One region of the Priestia sp. FSL W8-0524 genome, then DNA from elsewhere that is predicted to be linked to it. Evidence: a T-box and tRNA genes for the amino acid it is inferred to sense, from the RefSeq annotation. Region 1 holds a T-box; the other regions hold tRNA genes.
What was found. A T-box is a leader RNA that pairs with one kind of tRNA and senses whether it is charged. The one in region 1 lies ahead of NST66_RS22645 (valine--tRNA ligase), so its partner is inferred to be a tRNA-Val.
Positions count from the first base shown of each region.

Region 2: it has a tRNA-Val gene. The T-box ahead of NST66_RS22645 (valine--tRNA ligase) is inferred to sense a tRNA for this amino acid. The anticodon was not compared.
Region 3: it has a tRNA-Val gene. The T-box ahead of NST66_RS22645 (valine--tRNA ligase) is inferred to sense a tRNA for this amino acid. The anticodon was not compared.

Region 1 is NZ_JBBOUG010000001.1:4,320,689-4,331,321, forward strand. It holds gene NST66_RS22625 (prepilin peptidase) at 1-292, opposite strand, end outside; gene NST66_RS22630 (hypothetical protein) at 289-483, opposite strand; gene NST66_RS22635 (DUF420 domain-containing protein) at 669-1,226, opposite strand; gene NST66_RS22640 (bifunctional folylpolyglutamate synthase/dihydrofolate synthase) at 1,386-2,684, opposite strand; gene NST66_RS22645 (valine--tRNA ligase) at 2,781-5,423, opposite strand; T-box leader at 5,506-5,750, opposite strand; gene NST66_RS22650 (hypothetical protein) at 5,981-6,178, shown strand; gene ysxE (spore coat protein YsxE) at 6,190-7,239, opposite strand; gene spoVID (stage VI sporulation protein D) at 7,317-8,456, opposite strand; gene hemL (glutamate-1-semialdehyde 2,1-aminomutase) at 8,604-9,893, opposite strand; gene hemB (porphobilinogen synthase) at 9,910-10,633, opposite strand, start outside.
Region 2 is NZ_JBBOUG010000001.1:4,551,398-4,562,030, forward strand. It holds gene NST66_RS23745 (glycogen/starch/alpha-glucan phosphorylase) at 1-1,607, opposite strand, end outside; gene glgA (glycogen synthase GlgA) at 1,621-3,051, opposite strand; gene NST66_RS23755 (glucose-1-phosphate adenylyltransferase family protein) at 3,048-4,073, opposite strand; gene NST66_RS23760 (glucose-1-phosphate adenylyltransferase) at 4,096-5,247, opposite strand; gene glgB (1,4-alpha-glucan branching protein GlgB) at 5,198-7,159, opposite strand; tRNA gene NST66_RS23770 (tRNA-Glu) at 7,454-7,525, opposite strand; tRNA gene NST66_RS23775 (tRNA-Ser) at 7,546-7,636, opposite strand; tRNA gene NST66_RS23780 (tRNA-Asn) at 7,640-7,714, opposite strand; tRNA gene NST66_RS23785 (tRNA-Ile) at 7,718-7,794, opposite strand; tRNA gene NST66_RS23790 (tRNA-Gly) at 7,801-7,874, opposite strand; tRNA gene NST66_RS23795 (tRNA-His) at 7,886-7,961, opposite strand; tRNA gene NST66_RS23800 (tRNA-Phe) at 7,972-8,047, opposite strand; tRNA gene NST66_RS23805 (tRNA-Asp) at 8,056-8,131, opposite strand; tRNA gene NST66_RS23810 (tRNA-Met) at 8,136-8,212, opposite strand; tRNA gene NST66_RS23815 (tRNA-Ser) at 8,238-8,330, opposite strand; tRNA gene NST66_RS23820 (tRNA-Met) at 8,358-8,434, opposite strand; tRNA gene NST66_RS23825 (tRNA-Ala) at 8,465-8,540, opposite strand; tRNA gene NST66_RS23830 (tRNA-Pro) at 8,546-8,622, opposite strand; tRNA gene NST66_RS23835 (tRNA-Arg) at 8,627-8,703, opposite strand; tRNA gene NST66_RS23840 (tRNA-Leu) at 8,713-8,801, opposite strand; tRNA gene NST66_RS23845 (tRNA-Gly) at 8,816-8,890, opposite strand; tRNA gene NST66_RS23850 (tRNA-Leu) at 8,914-8,995, opposite strand; tRNA gene NST66_RS23855 (tRNA-Lys) at 9,010-9,085, opposite strand; tRNA gene NST66_RS23860 (tRNA-Thr) at 9,094-9,169, opposite strand; tRNA gene NST66_RS23865 (tRNA-Val) at 9,199-9,271, opposite strand; rRNA gene rrf (5S ribosomal RNA) at 9,281-9,396, opposite strand; rRNA gene NST66_RS23875 (23S ribosomal RNA) at 9,506-10,633, opposite strand, start outside.
Region 3 is NZ_JBBOUG010000001.1:5,133,845-5,142,388, forward strand. It holds gene NST66_RS26875 (STAS domain-containing protein) at 1-156, shown strand, start outside; gene NST66_RS26880 (anti-sigma regulatory factor) at 160-561, shown strand; gene NST66_RS26885 (PP2C family protein-serine/threonine phosphatase) at 575-1,585, shown strand; gene NST66_RS26890 (anti-sigma factor antagonist) at 1,645-1,977, shown strand; gene rsbW (anti-sigma B factor RsbW) at 1,974-2,459, shown strand; gene sigB (RNA polymerase sigma factor SigB) at 2,425-3,219, shown strand; gene NST66_RS26905 (PP2C family serine/threonine-protein phosphatase) at 3,219-3,824, shown strand; gene NST66_RS26910 (Tex family protein) at 3,909-6,083, shown strand; gene cmpA (cortex morphogenetic protein CmpA) at 6,141-6,257, opposite strand; gene NST66_RS26920 (SprT family protein) at 6,367-6,816, shown strand; tRNA gene NST66_RS26925 (tRNA-Asn) at 6,951-7,025, shown strand; tRNA gene NST66_RS26930 (tRNA-Ser) at 7,029-7,119, shown strand; tRNA gene NST66_RS26935 (tRNA-Glu) at 7,129-7,203, shown strand; tRNA gene NST66_RS26940 (tRNA-Val) at 7,228-7,303, shown strand; tRNA gene NST66_RS26945 (tRNA-Asp) at 7,332-7,407, shown strand; tRNA gene NST66_RS26950 (tRNA-Gln) at 7,419-7,493, shown strand; tRNA gene NST66_RS26955 (tRNA-Lys) at 7,498-7,570, shown strand; tRNA gene NST66_RS26960 (tRNA-Leu) at 7,583-7,665, shown strand; tRNA gene NST66_RS26965 (tRNA-Leu) at 7,688-7,773, shown strand; tRNA gene NST66_RS26970 (tRNA-Arg) at 7,864-7,940, shown strand; tRNA gene NST66_RS26975 (tRNA-Gly) at 7,945-8,018, shown strand; rRNA gene NST66_RS26980 (16S ribosomal RNA) at 8,100-8,544, shown strand, end outside.

The DNA.
Region 1 (10,633 bases):
CTAACGTCATATTCAATTTTAAAAAAGCATATACAAATAAACTTCCTGTCGAAAATTCTACGAACGGGTAGATGAAGGAGATTTTTTTGCGACACATACTACATTTTCCTGCATTTTTAATGTAGGAGACTACGGGGATTAACTGTTGTGGAGAAAGAACGTATAAACAGTGTGGACAATGAGATCTTGGAGATAAAATAGATTTTCCCTGAGGAATTCTAAGGCCTGCTACGTTGTAAAATGAACCTAGAGTGATACCTGAAACGAATAGATAAAGGTAAATTATACTCATACGACTCCTTCCATTTCAGGGGTATAGAATACTAACTGTAGATTTTCTTTTGAATGGGGCAATGTATCTTTTCCTTTTAAATAGCTGCCAATAAACGGTATGAGAAAAGCTGCTAGAAGACCTATTACGATAACCAGTATGATCACTTGCGTGAGAGAAAGTCCTTTATTCTCTTTTGACAGTTTATCCATTTCCACACCTCTCTTTTATTGATTAGTATCAAACAGCTCCTTCATTAATAAACTGAATCTTAATACCCATAAAAGTCATATTCTGTATGCCTCCTTCCTTAAAACACACCTTTTATAGGTAATAAGGATTATACCACTAAAAAACAAAAACAGCATAAAAAAACGTCTGCAAAAGCAGACGTTTTTTAATAGTAAGGAGCCATAAATAAGTAGACAATTACACCTGTAAGGCTTACATAAAGCCAGATTGGCATTGTCCATCGCACAATTTTTTTATGTTTTTCAACTTGCATTGTCCAGCCCCACACAAGTGCAAACAGTGCCAGAGGAACGATAATCGCTGCTAAGAAACTGTGTGTGATCAAAATAAAGAAGTAAATGGGACGAACAATTCCTTCTCCACCAAACGTAGCTGTTTCGGTTGAGATATAGTGGAACGTTAAATATGAAACTAAAAAGAGCAGTGTAGAAGTGAATGCCGCTAAGATAAACCCTCTATGAGCATTGATGTTTTTTCTAAAGATTGAAATCAACGCTGCAACTAAAAAAATAAACGTAAAACTATTCAAAATAGCATTTAACCGTGGAAAGATAGTCAAATCAAAACTTACTTTTCCTTGATAGCCAATATTCGAAAAGAATAGCAGTAAGATAATAACATTCGCTATCACTGAAAAGGTAAGAATAATACCGGTAAAGTTTTTATTACTTTTCGGTACAATTTTTTCATTATTCTTACTCATGTTAACAATCTCCTTATTTAGTGATGTACATGTTTATTATATATCACTTACCTAGGGGGTGAAAGTGACAATACTTTGAACTTAGTGCTTCCTTATTATTTGTATCCCTTTCATACATTATGTTAAAAGCAGCAAGATTTCACTTGCTGCTTCTGCTGCTCATTTGAGAAGAAAGGCCCGCACTTCTGATATAAAATACAGAGACCCTGTAATCACGACCATGTCTTGTTCACCTGTCGCCTTTTCCTTTACGTAAGCAATTGCTTTTTTCCACTCCTCGTCCATATGCTTATTACGATGAGTACTCATCTCATAAAGCTCCCCAGCTGCGCGAGCACGAGGAAAGTCAAACGACGTAAATGTAATACTTGCAGCGATTGTTTCAAGTTCTTGGACCATTCGATCAGCGCTTTTATCATTTAAGCAGCTGAAGATTAAATGAATGTTTCGATCTTCATAATGAAGGCGTAAAGTAGATAACAAGCTATCAATGCCTTCTGCATTATGAGCCCCGTCAATAATCGTTAAAGGATGCTCATTTACTATCTCAAAGCGGCCGTTCCACTTTGTATGCTGAATCCCTTTTATCATTTGCTCATTGGAGATAGAAAGCTTTTTCTTTTCTTTTAAATAACAAACGGCCATCACAGCCAAAGCTGCATTTTTAACTTGATGATAGCCAAGCATATTTAATTGCAAGTGTTCAAATGTACCATACGGCGTTTTTAACGTAAAGCCTTCTCCATTTGCTAAGGGCTCATAGTTTTCAATTTTAAATTCTTTTCCTAACACAAATAACGAAGCCTGCTTCAAATTTGCCTCTTCTGTAATGACGTCAAGCGCCTTTACTTGCTCTGCACCAGTAATAATAGGGACTTCTTTTTTAATAATCCCCGCTTTTTCTGCTGCAATTTCTTCTACCGTATCACCTAGTATCGCCATGTGATCAAATCCAATGTTTGTAATAATACTCACCATAGGATTCACAACGTTTGTTGAATCATATCGTCCCCCAAGACCTGTTTCAAACACAACATAGTCAACTGAATCATGATAGCCGAAATAAAGAAAAGCCATGATTGTAATCACTTCAAATTCCGTTGCTGACCCTAAGTCCGTATGTTCTAGTCGCTCCACTACAGGCTTTACTTCCTGAACAAGAGCGGTCATTGCTTCATTTGAAATAGGCTGTCCATTCACGCTAATCCGCTCATTAAATGTTTCGATATAAGGGGAAGTAAACGTTCCAACTTTATACCCTGCTTCTTCTAACATATTTCGCAAATACGAAACAGTAGAACCTTTACCATTCGTCCCAGCAACGTGAATAGCATTTATATTTTGCTGCGGAAAATCAAGCTGCTCTAGCATCCATTCCATTCGTTCTAACCCCGGCTTGATTCCAAAGCGAAGTCTGTTATGAATCCAATCAAGCGCTTCTTCATATGTCGTTATCATCTTTTATTCACCTTTCTTTTCCATCGCTATTATTATGTAAAGAAAAAGCGTCGCTATACAAGCCACGCTTTTTCTGTTAGTTTATTAACCCATTGATTATCCGCGTAATTCAGCAATACGAGACTGAACAGCTTCACGTTTTTCAACGTAATCTTGCTCTTTTGCACGCTCTTCTTCTACTACTTTAGCAGGCGCTTTTGCAATAAAGCCTTGGTTGTTTAATTTCTTTTGTACACGTTCTACTTCTTTGTTTAACTTATCGTATTCTTTTTCTAAACGGGCGATTTCTTCTTCGATATTAATTAAACCTTCAAGAGGTAAAATTAATTCTGCGCCTGTTACAACAGCAGTCATCGCTTTTTCATCTAATGAAACATCGGTTGAAATCACAAGCTCACTTGGATTACAGAAACGTTCTACATACGCACGATTCTTTTCAAGCTGACTTTGAATATTTTCATCTTTAGCTTTAATAAATAATTTTACTTGTTTGCTCATCGGCGTGTTCACTTCAGCACGAATGTTACGAACAGCACGGATAATATCTACAAGTAAACGCATATCGTTAGCAGCTTCTTTATCCGAAAGCTCAGCGCGTACTTCCGGCCATTTAGCTACTGTAATTGATTCACCTTCATGCGGCAAGCTTTGCCAAATTTCTTCAGTAATAAACGGCATGAATGGATGTAAAAGTCGCATTGTGTTATCAAGTACATAAGCTAAAATTGAGCGAGTGGTCTTTTTAGCTGCTTCATCTTCTCCGTAAAGAGGAAGTTTAGCCATTTCAATGTACCAATCGCAGAAGTCATCCCAAATAAAGTTATAAAGAATGCGTCCAACTTCACCAAATTCATATTTGTCAGCTAATTTTGTTACGTACTCAATCGTTTCATTTAAGCGCGTTAAAATCCATTTATCCGCAACTGACTTTTCTCCTGATAAATCAAGCTCTTCAAATGTGATGCCGTCCATGTTCATTAATGCAAAACGAGAAGCATTCCAAATTTTATTTGCAAAGTTCCACGTCGCTTCGACTTTTTCAAAGCTGAAGCGTAAATCTTGTCCCGGTGAGCTTCCTGTAGATAAGAAATAGCGAAGAGAATCTGCACCGTATTTCTCGATTACTTCCATTGGATCTACGCCGTTACCAAGTGATTTACTCATCTTACGACCTTCAGCATCTCGTACAAGACCGTGAATAAGTACATCGTCAAACGGACGTTTACCCGTAAATTCAAGACCTTGGAAAATCATACGAGATACCCAGAAGAAAATAATGTCGTAGCCCGTTACAAGAACATTTGTTGGGTAGTAGCGTTTGAAATCAGCTGCATCCACATCCGGCCAGCCCATTGTTGAGAACGGCCATAGCGCTGAACTGAACCATGTGTCTAATACATCTGAATCCTGTTCCCAGTTTTCGATATCTGCTGGAGCCTCATGATCTACGTATACTTCTCCAGTTTCTTTATGATACCAAGCTGGAATGCGATGTCCCCACCAAAGCTGACGCGAAATACACCAGTCGCGAATATTTTCCATCCAGTGTAAGTATGTCTTTTCAAAACGATCAGGCACAAAGTTTACTTTTTCTTCTTGTTTTTGAAGATCTACTGCTTTATCTGCTAACGGCTGCATTTTTACAAACCACTGAGTTGATAAATAAGGTTCAACAACGGCACCGCTTCGTTCACTGTGACCTACTGAATGCATGTGGTCTTCAATGTTGAACAATACGCCGTCTTCTTGAAGGTCTTTAACAATTTGCTTACGGCAAGCAAAACGATCCATTCCTTCATATTTACCTGCTTTGTCATTCATCGTGCCGTCTTGATTCATCACTAAAATACGCTCTAAATTATGACGGTTTCCAATTTCAAAATCGTTCGGGTCATGAGCAGGCGTAATTTTTACCGCACCAGAACCGAATTCCATATCTACATAATCATCGCCTACGATTGGAATTTCACGACCTACAATCGGAAGGACAACCTTTTTGCCGATTAAGTGCTTATAGCGATCATCTTCAGGGTGAACAGCTACAGCCGTATCTCCTAGCATTGTTTCAGGACGAGTTGTTGCGATTTCAATATGTCCAGAACCATCTGCCAACGGATAGCGCATATGATAAAACGCACCTTGTACATCTTTGTAAATAACCTCGATGTCTGAAAGAGCTGTTTTTGTAGCTGGATCCCAGTTAATAATATATTCTCCGCGATAGATTAACCCTTTTTTGTAAAGCGTTACGAATACTTCGCGCACTGCTTTAGAAAGGCCTTCATCAAGCGTGAAGCGCTCGCGTGAATAGTCTAAGCCAAGTCCTAGCTTCGACCACTGCTGGCGAATAAAGCTTGCATATTCTTCTTTCCATTTCCACGTTTCGGCTACAAAATTTTCGCGGCCTAGATCGTAGCGGCTTTTCCCTTCGCTGCGAAGCTTTTCTTCTACTTTTGCCTGCGTTGCAATCCCCGCATGGTCCATGCCAGGAAGCCATAAAACGTCATAGCCTTGCATGCGCTTCATACGCGTTAAGATGTCTTGTAACGTTGTATCCCAAGCGTGGCCTAAATGCAGCTTGCCCGTTACGTTTGGGGGTGGAATTACAATTGTATATGGCTCTTTTTCAGGGTCATTTGTTGCTTCAAAAAACTTCCCGTCTAACCAATACTGATAACGATTTTCTTCAACGGCTTTTGGATCATACTTCGTTGGAAGAGTCACTTCTTTTTCAGACATAATGTATACCTCCATAATATAAAGTTTCAGTCTTTAGAAACTGTGTAAAGCTTTTATAAACATAAAAAAACTCCTTTCCTAATAAAAGGACGAAAGGAGTTGATTTCGCGGTACCACCTTTTTTTATAGACGTATCCCGTTTGATAAGCCTATACACTTCATTTCATAACGGTTGATTAACCGGCTTTTTCTACTGAGCTATGCAGCTGTTCAAAAAAGCTACTCATAGGCGACATTCCGAGTGCACATTCTTAAGAAATCTCACAGCAGCTGATTTCTCTCTCTGAAAGACGAACATCCCGTACTCTTCCTATTCACTGTATTTATGTATGAATTTCTCTTAATTATACTATATGAAAAAATGTTGAATCGTCAATAATCTTCTCCATTTTTTTATGATTATATTCATAATTTTTTTGTTCTGCTCTTTATTTTTTCATTCACTCGCTAATTTTGGAAATAAAATGAAAAGTCCGCTCAAAAAAATGGCACCATTTCTTTCTTTTTTCATATACTTACTTTAACCTGGGCACGTGGATTGAAAGGGGCATGTACAAATGAAGAAACGAATAAATGTAAATTCGTATCAGCTGCAGCGGTGGCTCAAAACAGCAGGAGCGGCTTGTGGACAGTTTATTGTTCCTTTAACAATTTTTCAAGGTATACGTACACTATTCTTCCCCACAACCTTTGATGTACTGTTGTTGGCACTTCTTGCCATACTAGCGGTTGCTTTATATTCGGACTGGATTTAAAAACCCAAGCGCTATTCGTTCGCTTGGGCTTGTGCAGCTGCTTCCGCTGCCATTTTTTTTTGCTGATCTACTTCAAATATTTTAATATTGAGCTGTTCAATGTTTTTCGTCAGCCAGTATGCTCGAATAAATGACTGCATATGTTCAAGCTCCGTTTTACTTTCTTTATGCTGCCTATATTGAACGATACACTGATACAAGGGTTCTGGAAACGCTAAATAACTGTGCAAAAGCAGTCTTTCCTCTTCTCTGAGAGCAAAATGTTTTTCATACGTACTAAACCACTCATAGCTGTCATAGGTAGTTACTGGGTACGTGCGAAGAGTACGGAAATAAAATGAGACCAAATCATAAATCGGTGAAGCATCTTTTGCATGTTCAAAGTTAATAAAAAAACCATTTCCCCGTTCGTCATAGATAAAATGTTTAGCCGATAGCTTTCCATGAGACGTAACCAGCCGGATCTTTTCCTTTTCTTCCATTTCATCGTTCCACTGATCGAGCTTTCCAAAACCAAACTCAAGCGCTCTTGTCATTTCATAATAAAATGTACAGTAATGCAACTCAAACGGGGACATATACACTTTCTTCTCGCATTCTACTACGTACTGCTTCAGCTCTTCCTGACGTTTTTCCCACGTTTCTTTCATCGATGTATAATGATTTTCTATATCTTCTTTTTTTACTTCTACTTCCTGCGCCGAAGCACCGTGAAGCTTAGCAAGCTCTTGAAATAATTTATGATATCGAATATCACGCTCTTCGGTTGGGTTATTTGGGAGCCACGGCATTAAGTAATACGAGCCGCTTTCATCTGAAACAATGGGCTGAGAACGCTTCGTTTGATAAATAGGGACAAAGCCCATCCACCCTTTTTGATACACGTTCTGCAACTTTTGAATGAAGTTCTGATTTCGCTCTTGATGATTCGCCATTTCTTTAAGCGCAAATACGCCAGTTTTTGTATAGACTTTTTTTACTTTTCCGTAGTCTTCGATAAAGTCAACATCTAAGTCATATTCTTTTAACAATACTTTGTAGTCTGCTACTGTCCGCTGCATCTATATTCTCCTTCCTCGTAAAAAATAAAGAAAACAGTTAAGACATTATATGCGTCAAAACTGTTTTCTTTCCGACTTTAACGAACGGGAATATTTAAGATGCTTCCTTCTTCCAGCTCATATTCATCTCCTAAATTATTCACTCGTAAAATGTTTTGTACATTCGTATTATAGCGGTTTGCTATCGTATCAAGCGAATCTCCGTCTTGAACAATACAAAGCTTCCACGTTGAAAAAGCTTCTTCTTCCCGCGAAAAGAGCTTTGTTAAATAAAGGGCGTTTTCATTTCGGCCGCTTTCATTTTCTTCTTTCCGAAATTCAACAATAATCTTTTCCTTTTCTTGCTCAGCCTCTTGTTGAACGTCAGCATACGTATTTAATTCACTAGCTTGCGATTCTTCGAAGCTTTCTTGCTCTTGACGAAGCTGAAAGAGCTCAATCACGTTGTCTTCTCTTTCTTCCTCGATTGGTGCCTCTTTTTTCACTTCGACTTCAAATGGTTCATATGCTTCCTCTTCATATTCCACGACCGGCTCAGCACGAGATTCTTTTTTAAATACAGATGAAAAATAACTAGGAGGCTTTTCTGAATGATCTTCTTCAATAGCCTCTGCCTCTAAAAGTGCGGGAGCTTCACGATAGCTTACGTCAAACTCTTGCTCCTCTTGTTTCTCTTCTTCTTGAGCAAAGTTTTCAGTATATACCTCTTCAGCATCGTCTGCTTCTTCATAGGAGACGATGTGCTGTTCTTCCGCAAACTCTTCCTCTTCTTCTCGTTCTTGTTCTTCATGCTGTTCCCCGTACAATCCTGTGATGGACAAGTCAGCCATTAGCTGCAGCTGATTTGTGCCTGGTAATTCATAATCAAATAAATCAATAGATACATATACATCTTCAATACTTTGAATACGATTTTTAGGAATGGTAATATCAACAGGAAATTGATGTGATAATTCAGCCGTTCCGTCTTCACGGACAGAGATAGATTGCACTTGATTCTCATTTGTATATTCGCGTAACGAGTGCTCTCCCTCGTACGTTTCGTATTCACCTGTTAATTGTAATGCTCCTCGAATAGACACATATTGGTCATATTCTTGAATAGATACTTGAGGCTCTAAGGAGATAGACAAAAGTTGTGAGACTTCCTGTCCTTTTTGAAACCATACTGATTCTTCTACGGAAAAACGCAGACATGATAAATTATCCTGCGACAAATTGTTCTCCCCCTTCCAACACCCGCCAGGTAATAGCGCGGTCATTAAAGATGTATGAACAAATAAATTAAAATATGTCTTGAAAACTAAAAAAGCTTACGGAATCCTCCGTAAGCTTCTTTATAAAAGTTATTTCTATTTAGCTGTTTATCCACGCAACTTTGAAAAAGCTTTTTCAGCTGCTGCAATTGTATGTTCAATGTCTGCATCTGTATGAGAAGTTGATAAAAACATTCCTTCGAATTGAGAAGGAGGTAAAAACACGCCTTCATTAGCCATTTCACGATAGTAAGCTGCAAAATAATCTAAATTCGATGTTTTCGCTGTTTCGTAATTTATGACCTGTTCGTTTGTGAAGAAGAAACCGATCATTGAACCAGCTCGGTTTACGGTAAACGGCACATCATATTTTTCAGCTGCTGCCATCAATCCTTCTTCTAAGCGATCTGCTTTACGAATGAACTCATCGTAGGATTGAGGTGTCAGCTGTGTTAATGTCTCGTATCCAGCTGTCATCGCAAGCGGATTACCTGATAATGTACCTGCTTGATAAATCGGGCCGCTTGGTGCAACTCGCTCCATAATTTCAGCTTTACCACCGTAAGCACCTACTGGTAAACCACCACCGATTACTTTTCCTAAGCAAGTTAAGTCAGGCGTAATGTTGTAGTAGCCCTGTGCACAGTTGTACGCTACGCGGAACCCTGTCATTACTTCATCAAAAATGAGCAGTGAGCCATATTCTGATGTGATATCACGAAGCCCTTGTAAGAAACCGGGCTGAGGTGGTACCACACCCATATTTCCTGCTACCGGTTCAACGATTACTCCGGCAATGTCATCTCCGAATTCTTTAAAAGCATATTGTACGCTTTCTAAATCATTGTACGGCACTGTAATCGTGTTTTTAGCGATTCCTTCAGGCACTCCCGGGCTATCTGGTAGGCCTAACGTTGCAACGCCTGAGCCAGCTTTAATGAGAAGAGAGTCACCGTGTCCATGGTAACAGCCTTCAAATTTTAAAATTTTGTTGCGGCCCGTATAGCCACGCGCTAAACGCAGTGCGCTCATCGTTGCTTCCGTACCTGAACTCACCATACGGACGATTTCGATTGAAGGAACGCGCTCAATCACAACTTTAGCGAGCTCATTTTCAATTAATGTTGGTGCACCAAAGCTTGTACCAGATTCCGTTACTTTTTTTACTGCTTCAACTACTTGATCGTTGGAATGTCCGTGAATTAAAGGTCCCCATGATAAGACGTAGTCAATATATTTGTTGCCGTCAATATCGTAAATCGTAGCGCCTTTTCCTCGTTCCATAAAAATAGGATCCATATCTACTGATTTAAATGCACGAACAGGACTGTTTACTCCACCCGGCATTAGTTGCTGCGCTTCTAAAAAAGCTGCTTTTGACTTTTCATAACTTCTCATGTGTAAGCCTCCTTAATTACTTGTCAGATAACCAGCGTGCTGCGTCTTTAGCATGATACGTTACAATTAAATCCGCTCCTGCACGCTTCATGCTAATTAATTTTTCAAGAACAATCTCTTTTTCATTTACCCAGCCGTTTTGAGCTGCCGCTTTAATCATTGAATATTCACCGCTCACATTATAAGCCACTACAGGTAAATTAAACGTATTTTTCACATCGCGCATAATATCTAAATATGATAGAGCTGGTTTTACAATTAAGAAATCTGCTCCTTCTTCGACATCAGATTCCGCTTCTCGAAGTGCCTCTAAGCGATTAGCTGGGTCCATTTGATATGTTTTACGGTCTCCAAATTGAGGAGAAGAATGCGCTGCATCACGGAATGGTCCGTAAAAAGCAGATGCATATTTAACAGCATAAGACATCACCGGCACATCTTCAAATCCAGCTTCGTCTAGACCGTGGCGAATAGCTGCCACGAAACCGTCCATCATGTTTGAAGGCGCAATAATATCCGCTCCTGCTTTAGCTTGACTAACCGCTGTACGCGCTAATAAGTCAAGGCTAGGATCGTTTAAGATTTTTCCGTCTTCAATTACACCACAGTGGCCATGATCTGTGTATTGACACAAGCATGTATCTGCGATAACAACAAAATCTGGAAAATTTTCTTTAATTTGACGAATACCTTTTTGGACAATTCCGTGGTCATGGTATGCCTGTGAGCCGACCGCATCT
Region 2 (10,633 bases), 230 kb from region 1:
AGCCTTTTAACCTGTACATCAAAAATAGAATGTGAATCTATTTTAATTCCCGTTTGCTCTTGAATAATATCGGCAAGCAGCTTTTTACGCTGTTGTTTTACTGTTTTTAGTCCTTGTAAAAAGCTTGGATCTTCCACATACTCTTGGAGCTTTATAAGAGAATGCGGCTGTTTAATCCATTTATCTCCTATCACCTCGGTAATAAGAGAGGAAAGCTGCGGGTTAGCTTTTAACAACCAGCGCCGGTGGGTAATTCCATTCGTTTTATTGTTAAATTTAGCAGGATAAAACTGATAAAAATCTTTCATTTCTCGTTCTTTTAAAATATCAGTATGAATCTTTGCCACGCCGTTTACTTTATAACTTCCCACAATTGCTAAATGAGCCATCTTTACTAGCCCGTGCGCTAAAATAGCCATATTTTCAATCCGCTGCCAGTCTCCTGGATATGCTTCCCATAATTCTTTACAAAAGCGCTCATTAATTTCTTCAATAATCATATACACTCGTGGAAGCAAGGGTTGAAATAAATCAATCGGCCATTTCTCAAGGGCTTCAGAAAGAGTCGTATGGTTTGTGTATGAAATGGTATTGGACGTAATATGCCATGCATCTTCCCATTCCATTTTTTCTTCATCCAGTAAAATTCTCATTAGCTCAGGAATCGCAAGTACAGGATGCGTATCGTTAATATGAATGGCTACTTTTTCGTGAAAGTTTGTAAGTGTTTGATAGGTATTTCGATGTGCTCTGATAATACTTTGTAAGCTAGCTGACACAAGAAAATATTGCTGTTTCAACCTTAATATTTTACCATCTTCATGTGTATCATCCGGATATAAAAATTCTGATACAGCCTCTGTTTGACGCTTATACTCCATCACATCTTTATGTACTGGAAATGATGAAGGCTCCGCATTCCAAAGGCGAAGTGTATTCACTGTATCTGTTTTATACCCGATAACCGGGATGTCATAAGGAACAGCAGAGACGGGTTCTCCTTTTACATGACGAAAAGAGAATGTTCCGTCTTCCTGTACCATTTCAACTTCGCCCCAAAAGTTCACTTCGATTGCTTGATCTAATTTGCGTACTTCCCATGAATTCCCATGCCTTAACCATTGTTCTGGGAGCTCAATTTGAAAGCCGTTTACAATCTTTTGATCAAACAAACCGTGTTTATAGCGAATCCCATAACCGTGACCAGGAAGATTAAGTGAAGCAAGAGAATCTAAAAAACAAGCAGCAAGCCTGCCTAATCCCCCGTTTCCTAATCCTGCGTCTACTTCGATTTCCTCAATATTTTCAAGTGAAATATTCAGATCACTTAATCCTTCTTTTACAACTTCCCGAATTCCTAAGTTCAACAGATTTTGACCCAACAGTCTGCCTAATAAAAATTCGATAGAAAGATAATACACTTGCTTTGTATGTGAAGACCTATGAATTTCATTGGTTGAAATCCAATCGCTGCTAATATACTCTCGCACCATATTTCCTAATGTATGATAGTGATCTTGAACAGTAGATTCTTTAAAGCTCTTTCCATATGTCATTTCCAGCTTTTTTAAAAAAGCCTCTTGAAAGCTTTTTTTATCAGAGAACAATCTGCTCACCCTTTCACGATGGAGTAGATGTCAAATTTGAATACAATTGATTATATTTAAATGCCGATTGCCCCCAGCTATAATCCTGACTCATAGCATCCATCATTAATTTTTTCCATACATCTTTCTGGTGATAAAATGAAACAGCTCTTTCTAACGTATGAAGCATGTCATGAGCATTATAATTCTTAAAAGAGAAGCCATTTCCCTCTCCGCTATATTCATTATAAGCTTTAACCGTGTCATTCAGGCCGCCCGTTTCACGCACGACTGGAATGGTTCCATACTTTAAGGCTATTAATTGTCCGAGTCCGCAAGGCTCAAAACGGGAAGGCATTAAAAATAAATCCGTACCGGCATAAACTTTATGAGCAAGTTCCTCATTAAAACCAATAATGGCTTTTACTTGTTGCGGGTACGTATCTTCCATCTCACGGAAAAACTGCTCAAACTCGTGTTCGCCAGTTCCTAAAATAACAATTTGGGCTCCTAAGTTAACCGTCTCATGGAAAACGTGCTTGACTAAATCCAATCCCTTCTGCTGGGTTAACCTTGTAACCATCGAAATAATTGGAACATCCTTATTTTCCTCTAATTCAAGATAGCGCTGGAGCTCTTTTTTATTTTTATATTTTCCTTCAATCTCTTCTACAGAATAAGGATAAGATATAAGCTGATCTGCGTCTGGGCTATAAGCTTCTTCATCGATTCCATTTACAATCCCAATTAAATCTTGATTTCGCTGACGCAATAATCCATCTAAACTTTCTCCGTAATAGGGCATTTGAATTTCATCTCGATATGTAGGACTTACCGTGGTAATTTTATCAGCTGATACAAGAGCCGCTTTCATAAAATTAATATTCCCATAAAACTCGAGCTGGCTTGTAGTAAAATAATAATCATTTAAATTTAATAGCTCATATAAATTGCTTTTAGGGAAAATTCCTTGGAATTGCAAGTTATGAATCGTAAAGACCGTCTGGATATGATCATACATATCATAATTAGCACGAAGTAAAAATGGAATCATAGCCGTATGCCAGTCGTGACAATGAATGATATCAGGCTCATTCTCTAAAAATGGGATAGCTTCAAGCACAGCTCTGCTGAAGAAAGCAAATCGTTCAGCGTCATCGTAGTGCCCATATAAGCTATCTCTTTTAAAATAATATTCATTATCAATGAAAATATATTTAACGCCATCCATTGTTAACGATTCAATCCCACAGTACTGTCTTCTCCACCCAACCTGCACATGAATAACTTTTTCAAGCACCATTTCATCTTGATAATGTTGAGGAATGGTTCCGTACTTTGGCATGACTACACATACGTTCGTTCCTAACTTTTTTAATTCTTTAGGCAGGGCACCTGCTACGTCTGCTAATCCTCCTGTTTTAATAAAAGGTACACATTCTGATACAGCAAATAATACATTCACGACTTCATCAACGCTCCTTGAGTTGTTCCTTTAGCAATGACTCTAGGTAGACCTGACTCACCTAGCAACGTTTCATTACTTCCTATTTTCACATCTTTGTCTAAAACAACATTTTCTAATACACTATTTTCTAAAATAACGCCTTTTTGCATCACAATGCTATTCTTAACGACCGTACCTTTTCCAATTTTAACGCCTCGGAAGATAATACTATTTTCCACATGTCCTTCAATCACGCACCCGTTTGCGATCATTGAGTTTTTCACAACCGCTTTTTTTGCGTAACGAGTAGGCGGTTCATCTTTTACTTTAGTGAAAACAGGACGTTCGTTGATAAATAACTGCTTCCAAACATCTGGAGATAAAATTTCCATACTTGTTTTATAGTAGGCATCTAAGCTAGAAATCTCAGCCGTATATCCGTGGTGTTCGTACTTTTCTACACGATGAGATTGTGCCATATATCGAACCATTTCTTTAATCGTATAAAAATCATGCGATTCATTTTGCAAAATATTAACTAGAATAGATTTATTAATAATATACATATTAAGCGATTTATCACCCTGCTTCATTTCAGTAATATCTGCATTTGAAGCAATATGACGCTGCAGCACGTGCTCAAAGTCAACTGTACATATCGTATAACTATTAGCAATTAATACGTATTCCTGCTTACTTCTTAAGAAATAATCAATATGATAACGGAACTGCGTGAATAGTGATGGACTCTCTAAGTGTAAATCACTTGTCATAGGAGGGAAGATAAACAATCCATCTCGCTTCCGATCCAAATCCCATTCTTTTCCTGAACCTATATGATCCATCAATGCGCGATAGCGATCACGAGGAAAAATGGCAACGCTCGAAATTCCAGAGTTCACCATATTAGAAAGCGTAAAATCGATTAATCGATAGCGCCCTGCAAAAGGAATGGCAGCAATCGATCTATAAAAGGTTAAAGGCTGCAGCGCTGTTGTGTTTGTACAAGCATCAATAATACCAAGCATTTGATTATTCAATGTCGTTCATCCTCTCTGTTCGTTAAATGCATTTAGCAACTGATTCAATCAATTCTTGAGTAACAAGAATTACTTCTTCGCTTCCTTTGGTCGGTCGAATGATAGTACCGTCTGGAACTTCAATGTCCGATGGAACAATTGCGTTTTCAATATATACGTTAGAGCCTATCTTTGCAGTAGGCATGACAACCGTTTTCTTAACTTCAGAACCTGAACCGATTTGTACACCTGGAAATAACACGGACTGCTCTACGTTTCCTTCGACAACGCACCCTTCATTTACTAATGACTCCACCACGCAGGCGTTTGGCGCAATATATTGAGGAGGCTGATTAGGGTTAACAGAGTATACTTTCCATGAAGAGTCAAATAAATTAAGCTCGTCTTTATCACATAACAAATCCATATTCGCTTCCCATAAGCTTTTTACAGTTCCTACATCTTTCCAATAACCTTGGAATGGATATGCAATTAGCTTTTTCTTTTCATCTAGTAAAAGCGGAATAACATCTTTACCAAAATCATGGCTTGAGTATGGATTGCGTGCATCCATTTCTAAATATTCTTTTAAAATACTCCATTTAAAAATATAAATCCCCATAGAAGCTAGATTATTTTTAGGACGCTGTGGCTTTTCATCGAACTCCATTACATCTAGGTCACTATTTGTATTTAAAATACCAAAACGGCTCGCTTCTTCCCAAGGTACTTCAATAACAGAAATCGTTACATCTGCTTCTTTGTTTATATGATAATCAAGCATATTTTCATAGTTCATTTTATAAATGTGATCACCTGATAGAATCAGTACGTACTCAGGATCATATTGTGTCAAATAGTTTAAATTTTCATAAATAGCGCTAGCCGTGCCTTTATACCACTTTACTCCATCTGACTCCGCGTATGGAGGCAATACTGTGACGCCACCATTCCGTCGGTCCAAATCCCAAGCGCTTCCAATTCCAATGTATGAATTGAGAACTAGCGGTTGATATTGTGTTAATACACCCACTGTTTCAATACCTGAATTTGTACAATTACTTAAAGCAAAATCAATAATTCGATACTTACCACCAAATGGTACAGCTGGCTTTGCTAGATTTTTTGTAAGCGAACTTAGCCGACTACCTTTTCCTCCTGCCAATAACATCGCTACGCATTTCTTTTTTAACATGTTGTTTTCTCTCCCCTCGTTTTCTCTTTGCTCGTAGTATACTAATGCCAAACGGCGGAATATTCATTTCAATGCAAAAAGGTTGACCGTGAAACGATTCATCCACTGATTTTAATGCCTTTTTATTTACAATGCCTGAACCGCCGTACACTTCGTCATCACTGTTAATAACTTCAATGTACTCTGTCTCAACTGGAACTCCAACTTTGTAAGAATGATATGGATGCTCAGAAAAATTGCTAACAACTATAAAAATCTCCTGATTTTCTTTCGACTTGCGAATAAAGGAGAAAATTTGTTGATGATGATTGTTAACATCAATCCATTCAAATCCATCTGGATTATGGTCTAATTCATATAAAGGCTTGCTTCTTTTATAAATCTTGATGAGATCCTTCATATATCCGTTAAGATTGCGATGCATGTCAAAGTCATAAAGCATCCAGTCTAACTCTTCTAAATCTTTCCACTCATCAAATTGGCCAAACTCTCCGCCCATAAATAAAAGCTTTTTTCCAGGGTGTGCAAAGAAATATCCATATAGCAGTCGAAGCTGTGCAAACTTGCGCCAGTAATCACCTGGCATCTTATTAAGCAATGATTTTTTCCCATGTACGACTTCATCATGAGAAAGCGGCAAAATAAAGTTTTCGTTAAACGCATACATTAGTGAAAAGGTCATTTTATCGTGAAGATAGGGACGTCTTTCCACTCCAGCTTCCATGTACGTTAAAACGTCATTCATCCATCCCATGTTCCACTTATAATTAAAGCCTAAACCGCCCTCATACGTAGGTGCTGTAACAAGGGGCCAATCCGTTGAATCTTCTGCCATCATTAATATCGTTTCATCAGATTTAAAAACAGCTTCATTCAATTTTTTTAAGAAGCTGACAGCTCCATCATTTACTGCTTTTCCAGAAGAATTTTGCCAATAAAGCATATTAGCTACAGCATCTACTCGAAATCCATCTATGTGGAAGTACTCCAACCAAAACAAAGCGTTCGAAATGAGAAAACTTTGTACTTCAGGCTTGCCTAAATCGAAATTAGCTGTTCCCCAAACATAGTTTTCACGGTCGGGTTCTTTTTTGTATTCATAAGTAGGTTCTCCATCGAACATATACAGACCATGTTCATCCTTACAAAAATGCCCGGGTACCCAGTCTAAAAGAACGCCTATATTATTTTGATGACACTCATCTATAAAGTTCATCAACTCTTTAGGTGTACCGTATCGACTGGTAGCAGAATAGTATCCAGTTCCTTGATATCCCCAGGATCGGTCGAGCGGATGCTCAATGACTGGTAATAACTCAATATGTGTAAAACCTTGTTCAGCAATATAAGGAATAAGCTCCTGTGCTAATTCACTGTATGTATAAAGGCTGCCATCTTCATGAGTCCTCCAAGACCCTGCATGCAGCTCGTAAATACACAGTGGTCTTTCATATATATTTTGCTGTTTTTTCTTTCTACGCCAATATTGGTCGTTCCATTTGTACCCATCCAATGAGTAAACAATAGACGCAGTGTTTGGACGCACTTCACTGAAGAAAGCGTATGGATCTGCTTTTAATTTTTTTTGATTGCTTTGTGTGATGATTTCATATTTATAAATAGTCCCTTGTTCTAATTCAGGGATAAATGTCATCCAAATACCTTCTTCATTAACTTTAACCATTGAATGTTGAAAACCGTTCCATTTATTAAAATCACCTACAACGCTTACACCCTTTGCATGAGGTGCCCACACGCAAAATCGTACGCCTTCAATTCCTTCTACCGTTACCTGATGCGCACCGAAAATAGAGTAACTGCGAAATAAGTTTCCTTCGTGATACAAATGAACATCAAATTCAGTAGGCTGAACCGCTAGATTCACTTTTGCCACCCCTTTAACTTCAAACATAATATACGCACATAATATACGCTTCTTACCACTCATTCCCTTTTATAGTAAAAACATAAACCTTTTCTACAAATATAATAGAATAAATGTTCTTTAAAATTACTCTTTATTCCATACTCTTCATACTTTATTACTTTATGAATAATTCCATATGATATAGGGAAAATCCTGCTTAAAACTTACTTTTTATTCTGAAAATTCATGGTAATTATTCCTAACTATTATTCCTGTTTACTTAATCTTTAAAAAAGCGCAAATAAAAAAAGGTTTGCATATATGCAAACCTTTTTAAGATGACCCGTACGGGATTCGAACCCGTGTTACCGCCGTGAAAGGGCGGTGTCTTAACCGCTTGACCAACGGGCCATATTTAAATTTAAAACGACTGGCGGAGAAGGAGGGATTTGAACCCTCGCGCCGCTTACACGACCTACACCCTTAGCAGGGGCGCCTCTTCAGCCACTTGAGTACTTCTCCGTATGGCTCCACAGGTAGGACTCGAACCTACGACCGATCGGTTAACAGCCGATAGCTCTACCACTGAGCTACTGTGGAATATGGTGGGCCTAAGTGGACTCGAACCACCGACCTCACGCTTATCAGGCGTGCGCTCTAACCAGCTGAGCTATAGGCCCATTATTTGGAGCGGGTGATGAGAATCGAACTCACGACATCAGCTTGGAAGGCTGAGGTTTTACCACTAAACTACACCCGCGTTACTTAAGATGGGGCGACTGATGGGAATCGAACCCACGAATGCCGGAACCACAATCCGGTGCGTTAACCACTTCGCCACAATCGCCGTCTTAAAATGGTGGCTCGGGACGGAATCGAACCGCCGACACAAGGATTTTCAGTCCTTTGCTCTACCAACTGAGCTACCGAGCCAAACAAAATGGCGGTCCCGACGGGAATCGAACCCGCGATCTCCTGCGTGACAGGCAGGCATGTTAACCGCTACACCACGGGACCACTTTGGTTGCGGGGACAGGATTTGAACCTGCGACCTTCGGGTTATGAGCCCGACGAGCTACCGAACTGCTCCACCCCGCGATGATATGAATATGATATAAATAAATGGCGGAGGAAGAGGGATTCGAACCCCCGCGGGCTTTAACACCCCTGTCGGTTTTCAAGACCGATCCCTTCAGCCGGACTTGGGTATTCCTCCGTATATTTATAACAAATGTAACTTATATGGTAGCGGCGGAGGGAGTCGAACCCACGACCTCACGGGTATGAACCGTACGCTCTAGCCAGCTGAGCTACACCGCCATATTATTCGTTACAATTATTTAATTTCATTGGTGGAGCCTAGCGGGATCGAACCGCTGACCTCCTGCGTGCAAGGCAGGCGCTCTCCCAGCTGAGCTAAGGCCCCATAAATGGTCGGGAAGACAGGATTCGAACCTGCGACCCCTTGGTCCCAAACCAAGTGCTCTACCAAGCTGAGCTACTTCCCGTTTATGGCGCGCCCGAGAGGAGTCGAACCCCTAACCTTTTGATCCGTAGTCAAACGCTCTATCCAATTGAGCTACGGGCGCTTATTAAAATGGTGCCGAGGGCCGGACTTGAACCGGCACGGTAGTCACCTACCGCAGGATTTTAAGTCCTGTGTGTCTGCCAATTCCACCACCCCGGCAGGACTTATATACGTGGAGCGGAAGACGAGGTTCGAACTCGCGACCCCCACCTTGGCAAGGTGGTGTTCTACCACTGAACTACTTCCGCGCATATATGAAATTAAGTAAAGATGCGGGTGAAGGGACTTGAACCCCCACGTCGTAAGACACTAGATCCTAAGTCTAGCGCGTCTGCCAATTCCGCCACACCCGCGTGTGAATATTAAATGGTGAGCCATGAAGGACTCGAACCTTCGACCCTCTGATTAAAAGTCAGATGCTCTACCAACTGAGCTAATGGCTCGAAAAAAATGGTGCCGGCAAGAGGACTTGAACCCCCAACCTACTGATTACAAGTCAGTTGCTCTACCAATTGAGCTACACCGGCGTGCAATCTCTGACTTAAATAGTCGATGATGGAGGATGACGGGATCGAACCGCCGACCCCCTGCTTGTAAGGCAGGTGCTCTCCCAGCTGAGCTAATCCTCCGATATAAAAGCCTGGCAACGTCCTACTCTCACAGGGACAAAGTCCCAACTACCATTGGCGCTAAAGAGCTTAACTTCCGTGTTCGGTATGGGAACGGGTGTGACCTCTTCGCTATCGCCACCAGACATATTATATTATACACTATTATATAAAGAAAGCAATACTTTTTTTCGAAAGATTTATTCTTTCAAAACTAGATAACAGTTTGCTGAGTAAAGCTTACACTTTTAAAGTTTGGTTAAGTCCTCGATCGATTAGTATCAGTCAGCTACACATGTCGCCACGCTTCCACCTCTGACCTATCAACCTGATCATCTTTCAGGGATCTTACTAGCTTGCGCTATGGGAAATCTCATCTTGAGGGGGGCTTCATGCTTAGATGCTTTCAGCACTTATCCCGTCCACACATAGCTACCCAGCGATGCCTTTGGCAAGACAACTGGTACACCAGCGGTGTGTCCATCCCGGTCCTCTCGTACTAAGGACAGCTCCTCTCAAATTTCCTACGCCCACGACGGATAGGGACCGAACTGTCTCACGACGTTCTGAACCCAGCTCGCGTACCGCTTTAATGGGCGAACAGCCCAACCCTTGGGACCGACTACAGCCCCAGGATGCGATGAGCCGACATCGAGGTGCCAAACCTCCCCGTCGATGTGGACTCTTGGGGGAGATAAGCCTGTTATCCCCGGGGTAGCTTTTATCCGTTGAGCGATGGCCCTTCCATGCGGAACCACCGGATCACTAAGCCCGACTTTCGTCCCTGCTCGACTTGTAGGTCTCGCAGTCAAGCTCCCTTGTGCCTTTACACTCTACGAATGATTTCCAACCATTCTGAGGGAACCTTTGGGCGCCTCCGTTACATTTTAGGAGGCGACCGCCCCAGTCAAACTGCCCACCTGACACTGTCTCCCGGCCCGATCAGGGCCGCGGGTTAGAATTTCAATACAGCCAGGGTAGTATCCCACCGACGCCTCCACCGAAGCTAGCGCTCCGGCTTCTCAGGCTCCTACCTATCCTGTACAAGCTGTACCAAAATTCAATATCAGGCTACAGTAAAGCTCCACGGGGTCTTTCCGTCCTGTCGCGGGTAACCTGCATCTTCACAGGTACTATAATTTCACCGAGTCTCTCGTTGAGACAGTGCCCAGATCGTTACGCCTTTCGTGCGGGTCGGAACTTACCCGACAAGGAATTTCGCTACCTTAGGACCGTTATAGTTACGGCCGCCGTTTACTGGGGCTTCGATTCAGAGCTTCTCCCAAAGGATAACCCCTCCTCTTAACCTTCCAGCACCGGGCAGGCGTCAGCCCCTATACTTCGCCTTGCGGCTTCGCAGAGACCTGTGTTTTTGCTAAACAG
Region 3 (8,544 bases), 810 kb from region 1:
ATGTCTAATTTGATGGGGGCCAGAGTAGTATTAACAGGTATCCAGCCTGCAGTAGCTATTACACTTGTTGAGTTAGGGATTGGCCTAAACGATGTTCTTACTGCACTCGATTTAGAAAAAGGTCTTGAGAAACTCCAATCGGAATTGGGGGATTAGTATATGGAATTCCAATCCAGCGTAAAAATCGTAACAGAATGGGACATCGTAGCGGCACGCCAATTAGGTAGAAATGTGTCGAAAGAGCTAGGGTTTGGAACAGTTGACCAAGCTCGTATTACAACCGCCATTTCTGAATTAGCTCGTAATATTTACCTATATGCGGGTAAGGGTCAAATCTATATTGAGAAATTAAATCGTGGAGGAAAAAACGGTCTTCTTGTCGTAGCAACAGATGAAGGGCCAGGTATCCCCGACGTTCGCAAAGTAATGGAAGATGGATACTCAACATCGGGTGGACTAGGAGCTGGGCTTCCTGGGGTAAAACGATTGATGGATGAGTTTGACATCGAAACAAATGTCGGAGAAGGTACTGAGATTAAAGCAGTTAAGTGGCTCCGGTAGGAGGAAATAGATAATGTCTTTTGATAAAGAGATGAGAGATTTATACAAAGATATTTTGGGGAACTATATCCAAACACAAAATGAACAAATTTTGTATCAAGGACAAAAACTAAGTAGAAAATCTTTAGAGAATGAAATATCGCCAGAAGATATTGTGAGCATTCATAAAGAAGTGATTGAAGAAATTTATTCTGATATTCCAGAAAAAGTGCTGCATTCTCTGGACTTTTTACTTGAGGTAATGATTAGCTACGGTCTTGCTCTTCGTGAGCATCAAACATTAAAAAATAAGCAGCGGGAACTTCGTTCTGAAATCGAAGTTGCCGCTAACGTCCAGCAGACGCTGTTAGGGACAAAGGTTCCGGCTAGTTCAACTTTAGAAATTGGCGCGATTAGCGTACCTGCTAAACAGATGAACGGAGATTATTTTCACTTTGTAGAAGAAGAGCACGGTGGGTTAAGTATTGCCATTGCCGATGTGATCGGAAAAGGAATTCCAGCTGCAATGTGTATGTCTATGATCAAGTATGCAATGGACAGCTTACCGGACTCAAGAAAAAATCCAAGTTACGTATTGGAGAACTTGAATAATATTGTAGAGAGAAACGTAGATCCAAGTATGTTTATTACGATGTTCTACGGAAGTTATAATCCCGAGACAAACTTATTTGATTATGCATCTGCAGGGCATGAGCCAGGCTTTTATTATGATGCCAAAGCTGATTCATTTGAAGATTTGGAAGCAAAAGGACTCGTGCTAGGAGTCGATCGCCATGTGAAATATCTTCAGTACGAGCAGCAGCTTTCAAAAGGCGATATGATTGTTCTGTTAACAGATGGTGTAACAGAATGCAGAACTGAAGAAGGATTTATCGAAAGATTGGACATCATAAAATTAATTCGAAAATACATGCATTTGTCTCCTCAAGAAATTGTAGAATCTGTATATAAAGAGCTGGAAAAATTACAGCATTTTCAATTGAGAGATGACTTTACATTGATTATTTTGAAGAGTTTAGTTTAAGTATTCTAAATAAGGGTACAGAAAAGATAGCACAAAATTAGAGGGGGTCTACTAATACGATGAATTTAAAAATAGATATACAAAAGGACGGTCAAGCATATCGTATTAAGCTGGCTGGAGAGATTGACGCATATACAGCACCTAAGCTAAAAGAAAAGTTCATGGAAATTACTGAACATACTGAACCGGAAATTATAGTCGATTTAACCGATGTATCATACATGGATAGTACAGGACTAGGTGTATTTATTGCATTGTTAAAAGCCAATAAGAAAAATAACGGCTCTTTGAAATTTGTTGGTGTATCAGAGCGCATCAAGCGCTTATTTGATATTACGGGCCTCACAGACATTTTAAACGTGAATTCACAAGTAGAAGGTGGCGTAAAATGAAACAGCCTTATGACTTTGTTGAGATGAAGATTCCTGCTAAGCCAGACTATGTAGCGATTATTCGACTGACGCTGTCTGGTGTAGCGAACCGGATGGGTTTTTCTTATGATGAAATTGAAGATATGAAAATTGCTGTGAGTGAGGCATGTACAAATGCCGTACAGCATGCTTACAAGAGTGAAGAAAATGGTGAAGTGAGAGTAGGTTTTGGTTTATTTGATGACCGTTTAGAAATCATGGTGGTCGATAAAGGCGAAAGCTTTAATTTTGAAGAGCTTAAGGAACATATAGGACCTTATGAAACATCAAAAGAAGTTGAATTTCTTCCTGAAGGTGGACTTGGTTTATATTTAATTGAAACACTAATGGACGAAGTGAAAATGGTCAATTCAAAAGGTGTAACGCTAATGATGACTAAGTATGTGCAAAGAGAGCAGGTGGAGAGTGATGAAAACACAGTCTCAACCTATGAAATTAACTAAAGAACAGGTTCAGGAACGAATTGAGCGCTTTCAAAAAACGCAGGATGAAGAAGCACAAAGTGATCTAGTAGTACATTACAAGAACCTTGTTGAATCTATTGCACGTCGTTATTCAAAAGGCAGAAGCTTACATGAAGATATTGTGCAGGTAGGGATGCTAGGACTGTTAGGAGCTATTAGAAGGTATGATGCTTCATTTGGAAGAAGTTTTGAATCGTTTGCTGTTCCTACAATCATTGGAGAGATTAAGCGATTTTTACGCGATAAAACGTGGAGTGTTCACGTACCGCGCCGCATCAAAGAATTAGGTCCTAAAATTAAAGCAGCTGTCGAAGAGCTAACAACCCGTTTACAGCGATCTCCTCAAGTAAAAGAAATTGCTGATCATATCGGAGTGACAGAGGAAGAAATTTTAGAAACGATGGAGATGGGGCAAAGTTATCAAGCGTTGTCTGTTGATCATTCTATTGAAGCAGACTCTGATGGAAGTACTGTTACAATCCTTGATTTAGTAGGTGAACAAGAGTCGGGTTATGAGAAAACTGATCAGCGCTTAGTGTTAGAAAAGATTCTTCATGTATTAAGCGATAGAGAAAAAGAAGTAATTCGCTATACATTTATTGAAAATCTGAGTCAAAAAGATGCCGGTGAGAAATTAGGGATTTCTCAAATGCATGTATCTCGACTGCAAAGAAGAGCTCTTGATAAGCTAAGGACTGCAGCTCGCTCAGATTCTAACGATTCGGAGTATATGTCGTGATGACAGTAGACCCGAATACAAAGTCGATTCAAACTCATATATATCAAGAGCCAAAGCAAGGGAACGTGTGTTGTGGAGATAGTTACTATGTCAAAGAAACGGATGATTATTTTCTATGTGCAGTGGCAGATGGATTAGGAAGCGGTGAACAAGCCAGAGCCGCTTCTGTAGCTGTTACGGATGTAGCGAAAGCTCATCATCATCTAGATGTAGATGAGATCATTTCTAAGTGCAACAAGGCTACTCGACATACAAGAGGCGCAGCAGTAGCTATTTTGAAAATTGATAAAAAACATAACGAATTTCATTACACAAATGTAGGTAATATCCGCTTTTATCTGTATTCTCCGGAGGGGAAATTAACGTACCCTCTGCCAATTCAAGGTTTTTTATCAGGGAAAATTCAAAAGTTCCGCACACAAACCTTCCCATATGACTCCGGTTCTAAATTTTTGATTCATACAGATGGCTTAGAATTAAAAGAGATTAAATCTGTTTTTGCTAACTCGATGAATGTCGATCAATTGTCGACACGCCTACAGGCAGCAATTCGATCTCATAATGACGATATTACGTATATCGCTGGTCATCTTCCAACTGCATAGCCTTTCTTTTTAGCTCACATGTGTTATTGCATGTGAGTTTTGTTACAATAGAGACAAAGTTTCATTTAGGTAGGAGGATAAGCTGTGTCTGTTGCAACGAAATTAGATAATCAAATTGTTCAACGTGTAAGTAAAGAGGTAGAGATTTCACACAAGCAAGTACAAAACGTAATTGCTTTAGTAGAAGATGGTAATACAGTTCCCTTTATTGCTCGATATAGAAAAGAACAAACTGGTGCTTTGGATGAAGTCCAAATCCGGAATATTTTAGATTCCTGGAACTACTTAATGAATTTAGAGGAGCGTAAAGAGGAAGTTCACCGATTAATTGAAGAGCAAGGGAAATTAACTGAGGAACTGTCTGCTCAAATTCATCAAGCGAAGAAATTGCAGCAAGTAGAAGATTTATACCGCCCTTTTAAGCAAAAACGACGTACAAAAGCAACTGTAGCAAAAGAAAAAGGTCTTGAACCATTAGCACAGTGGCTACTAAGTTTCCCGAATTCTGACGTAAACATTGAAGCGCAAACATACATAAATGAAGAAGCAGGAGTTCAATCTTCTGACGAAGCTATTCAGGGAGCCCTAGACATTGTAGCGGAACAAATTTCTGACGAAGCATCTTACCGTCAGTGGATTCGTACGACCACTGTAAAAGATGGCATAATTGTTACTTCAGTCAAAGATCCGGAAAAAGATGAAAAAAATATCTATGAAATGTACTATGAATATACAGAAGCGGTAAAGCGAATCGTTCCTCATCGTATTTTAGCTATGAATAGAGGAGAAAAAGACGGTATTTTAAAAGTGAGTATTGACGCGCCTACAGATCGTATTCTTTCATATTTACATAAAGAAGTAATCAAGAAAAGGGATTCTTCAGCTGAAGGTTATATCATCTCAGCTATAGAAGATGCTTATAAACGCTTAATAGAACCATCTATTGAACGCGAAATTCGTAAAGACCTATCAGAAAAAGCGGAAGAAAGAGCCATTCACATCTTTTCTGAAAACTTACGAAAACTTCTTCTCCAACCTCCATTGAAAGGGAAAGTGGTATTAGGAGTAGATCCAGCTTTTCGAACAGGCTGCAAATTAGCTGTAGTAGATGAAACAGGCAAGGTATTAAAAATTGATGTTATTTATCCACATCCTCCTGTGAGAAAAGCAGCTGAAGCACAAAATAAATTAAAGAAAATGTTCGCTGAATACCCTATTGAAGTAGTGGCAATTGGAAATGGAACGGCATCTCGCGAAACGGAGCAATTTGTAGCGGATGTTCTTAAAGAAATTGAAAACCCAGTTTATTATTTGATTGTGAATGAAGCGGGAGCAAGCGTATATTCGGCTTCTGATGTTGCTAGAGAAGAATTCCCTGATTTTCAAGTAGAAGAGCGAAGCGCTGTATCGATTGCCAGAAGGCTGCAAGATCCGCTGGCTGAGCTTGTGAAAATCGATCCTAAGTCGGTAGGAGTAGGGCAATATCAGCATGATGTGTCTCAAAAGCAATTAAATGATTCACTGACTTTTATTGTAGAGACAGTAGTAAACCAAGTAGGAGTGAATGCAAACACGGCTTCTGCTTCGCTTCTACAATACGTTGCTGGTCTAAATAAGACAGTTGCTCAAAACATTGTAAAATATCGGGATGAAAACGGAAAATTCTCTAACCGAAAACAGTTGAAGAAAATTCCGCGTCTAGGGGCTAAAACATATGAGCAGTGTATTGGGTTTTTACGTATTATAGAAGGTGAAGAACCTTTAGACAGAACGGGTATCCATCCTGAAACATATGGAGACGTTAAAAAGCTTTTAAAGAAAGCGGAAGTGAAAGAGACTGAACTTGGAACGGAGAAAGTAAAAGAAGCATTAAAACATATTTCTTTACCCGAAATATCAGAAGAACTAAGTATAGGGGAGCTTACTTTAAAAGACATTATAGAAGCGCTCGTAAGACCGGAAAGAGATCCTCGTGATGAACTGCCAAAACCTTTGCTCCGTCAGGATATTTTGAAGCTAGAGGATCTAGCAAAAGGTATTCAGCTTGAAGGAACGGTGCGAAACGTCGTAGACTTCGGAGCGTTCATCGATATAGGAGTTAAGCAAGACGGTCTAGTCCATATTTCTAAATTAACGAATCGGTACGTTAAGCATCCCCTCGATGTCGTTTCAGTAGGAGATTTGGTGAATGTGTGGGTAGAAGACGTAGATATGAAAAAAGGAAGAGTTGCACTGACGATGATTCCGCCCCATCAATAATAAAATTGCCTTTTCAGATTTTCTGAAAAGGCAATTTTATTTGTAAAAAGAAGTGATTTAAGAAGCGGAATTATTTTTTTGATAAAAAAACCAACATTGGTTGAGCAATTTTATTTGTGCACGGTCTTTTTCAGAATAAGCGCGCCTCATTTGTTTTTGTAGCCACATTGGCATAAGGACAATCACTCCTTTTCATTTATGATAAGGTGAATAGTGAGTATGTAATGAAGTGTATGCCCAAAGAGCTAGTCAGGTGATTTCATACAGTAGAGGAGTATATAAGATGAATGATAAGGATTTACAAATACTTGTAGAAGAAATTTCATTGAAGCTGTTTCACAAACCATTTCGTCATGAAGCCACTTTTAATTCTCGGTTACGTACGACAGGCGGAAGGTATTTGTTACGTACATCTAATATAGAAGTAAACTACAAATACTTTGAACAATATGGCACACAAGAAATAGTAGAAATTATTAAACATGAGCTCTGTCACTATCATTTGCATATTGAGGGGAAAGGGTATAAGCATGGAGATCAAGACTTTAAAAGGTTAATGAAAGAAGTAGACGCACCTCGATTTTGTCAGGCATTGAAAAAAGAAAGTGATGGAAAGAAAAAAGAGCACATATATGTATGTATGCAGTGTGATCAAAAATATGTTCGAAAAAGAAAAGTGAACACAGTTAAATATGTTTGTGGGAAGTGTAAAGGTAAATTAAAAAAAATGTAGAAGATGCTTGACTAAAATAGATTCATTATGGTAAATTAATAAAGCCGTCTCAAATAAACGGCAAAGAAATTACAAAAACTTATTGACATTACATATAATGTCGATTACAATGTAAGAAGTCTGATAAATATTATTCCACAGTAGCTCAGTGGTAGAGCTATCGGCTGTTAACCGATCGGTCGTAGGTTCGAGTCCTACCTGTGGAGCCATATGGAGAAGTACTCAAGTGGCTGAAGAGGCGCCCCTGCTAAGGGTGTAGGTCGTGTAAGCGGCGCGAGGGTTCAAATCCCTCCTTCTCCGCCATTTTATAATGGCCCGTTGGTCAAGCGGTTAAGACACCGCCCTTTCACGGCGGTAACACGGGTTCGAATCCCGTACGGGTCACCATTGATTTTTATTTACATATTCTGTGGAGGATTAGCTCAGCTGGGAGAGCACCTGCCTTACAAGCAGGGGGTCGGCGGTTCGATCCCGTCATCCTCCACCATTTGACTGTTTTATACATAATTTTGGATGGTCCCGTGGTGTAGCGGTTAACATGCCTGCCTGTCACGCAGGAGATCGCGGGTTCGATTCCCGTCGGGACCGCCATTTTAAATTATTGGGCTATCGCCAAGCGGTAAGGCAACGGATTTTGATTCCGTCATGCGTTGGTTCGAATCCAGCTAGCCCAGCCATAAAGAGCCATTAGCTCAGTTGGTAGAGCATCTGACTTTTAATCAGAGGGTCGAAGGTTCGAGTCCTTCATGGCTCATTTTCATTTCTTGCGGGTGTGGCGGAATTGGCAGACGCGCTAGACTTAGGATCTAGTGTCTTTACGACGTGGGGGTTCAAGTCCCTTCACCCGCATCTTATTCATTTTGTGTATTTAGCGGTCGTGGCGGAATGGCAGACGCGCTAGGTTGAGGGCCTAGTGGGGGCGACCCCGTGGAGGTTCAAGTCCTCTCGGCCGCACCAAAAAAACTTTTTAAAAAAGTGTTGACATAAGAAAATAGAAATGATATTATAATAAAGTCGCCAAAACAACGGCGGTAAACATCATAAGAAGCGCCCGTAGCTCAATTGGATAGAGCGTTTGACTACGGATCAAAAGGTTAGGGGTTCGACTCCTCTCGGGCGCGCCATATTGCGGGTGTAGTTTAGTGGTAAAACCTCAGCCTTCCAAGCTGATGTCGTGAGTTCGATTCTCATCACCCGCTCCAAATATATTGAACTTTGAAAACTGAACAAAGCGACAAACGTCAACGTTAATTTTTATTTTTTAAATGAGCAAGTCAAACATTTCTTCGGAGAGTTTGATCCTGGCTCAGGATGAACGCTGGCGGCGTGCCTAATACATGCAAGTCGAGCGAACTGATTAGAAGCTTGCTTCTATGACGTTAGCGGCGGACGGGTGAGTAACACGTGGGCAACCTGCCTGTAAGACTGGGATAACTTCGGGAAACCGAAGCTAATACCGGATAGGATCTTCTCCTTCATGGGAGATGATTGAAAGATGGTTTCGGCTATCACTTACAGATGGGCCCGCGGTGCATTAGCTAGTTGGTGAGGTAACGGCTCACCAAGGCAACGATGCATAGCCGACCTGAGAGGGTGATCGGCCACACTGGGACTGAGACACGGCCCAGACTCCTACGGGAGGCAGCAGTAGGGAATCTTCCGCAATGGACGAAAGTCTGACGGAGCAACGCCGCGTGAGTGATGAAGGCTTTCGGGTCGTAAAACTCT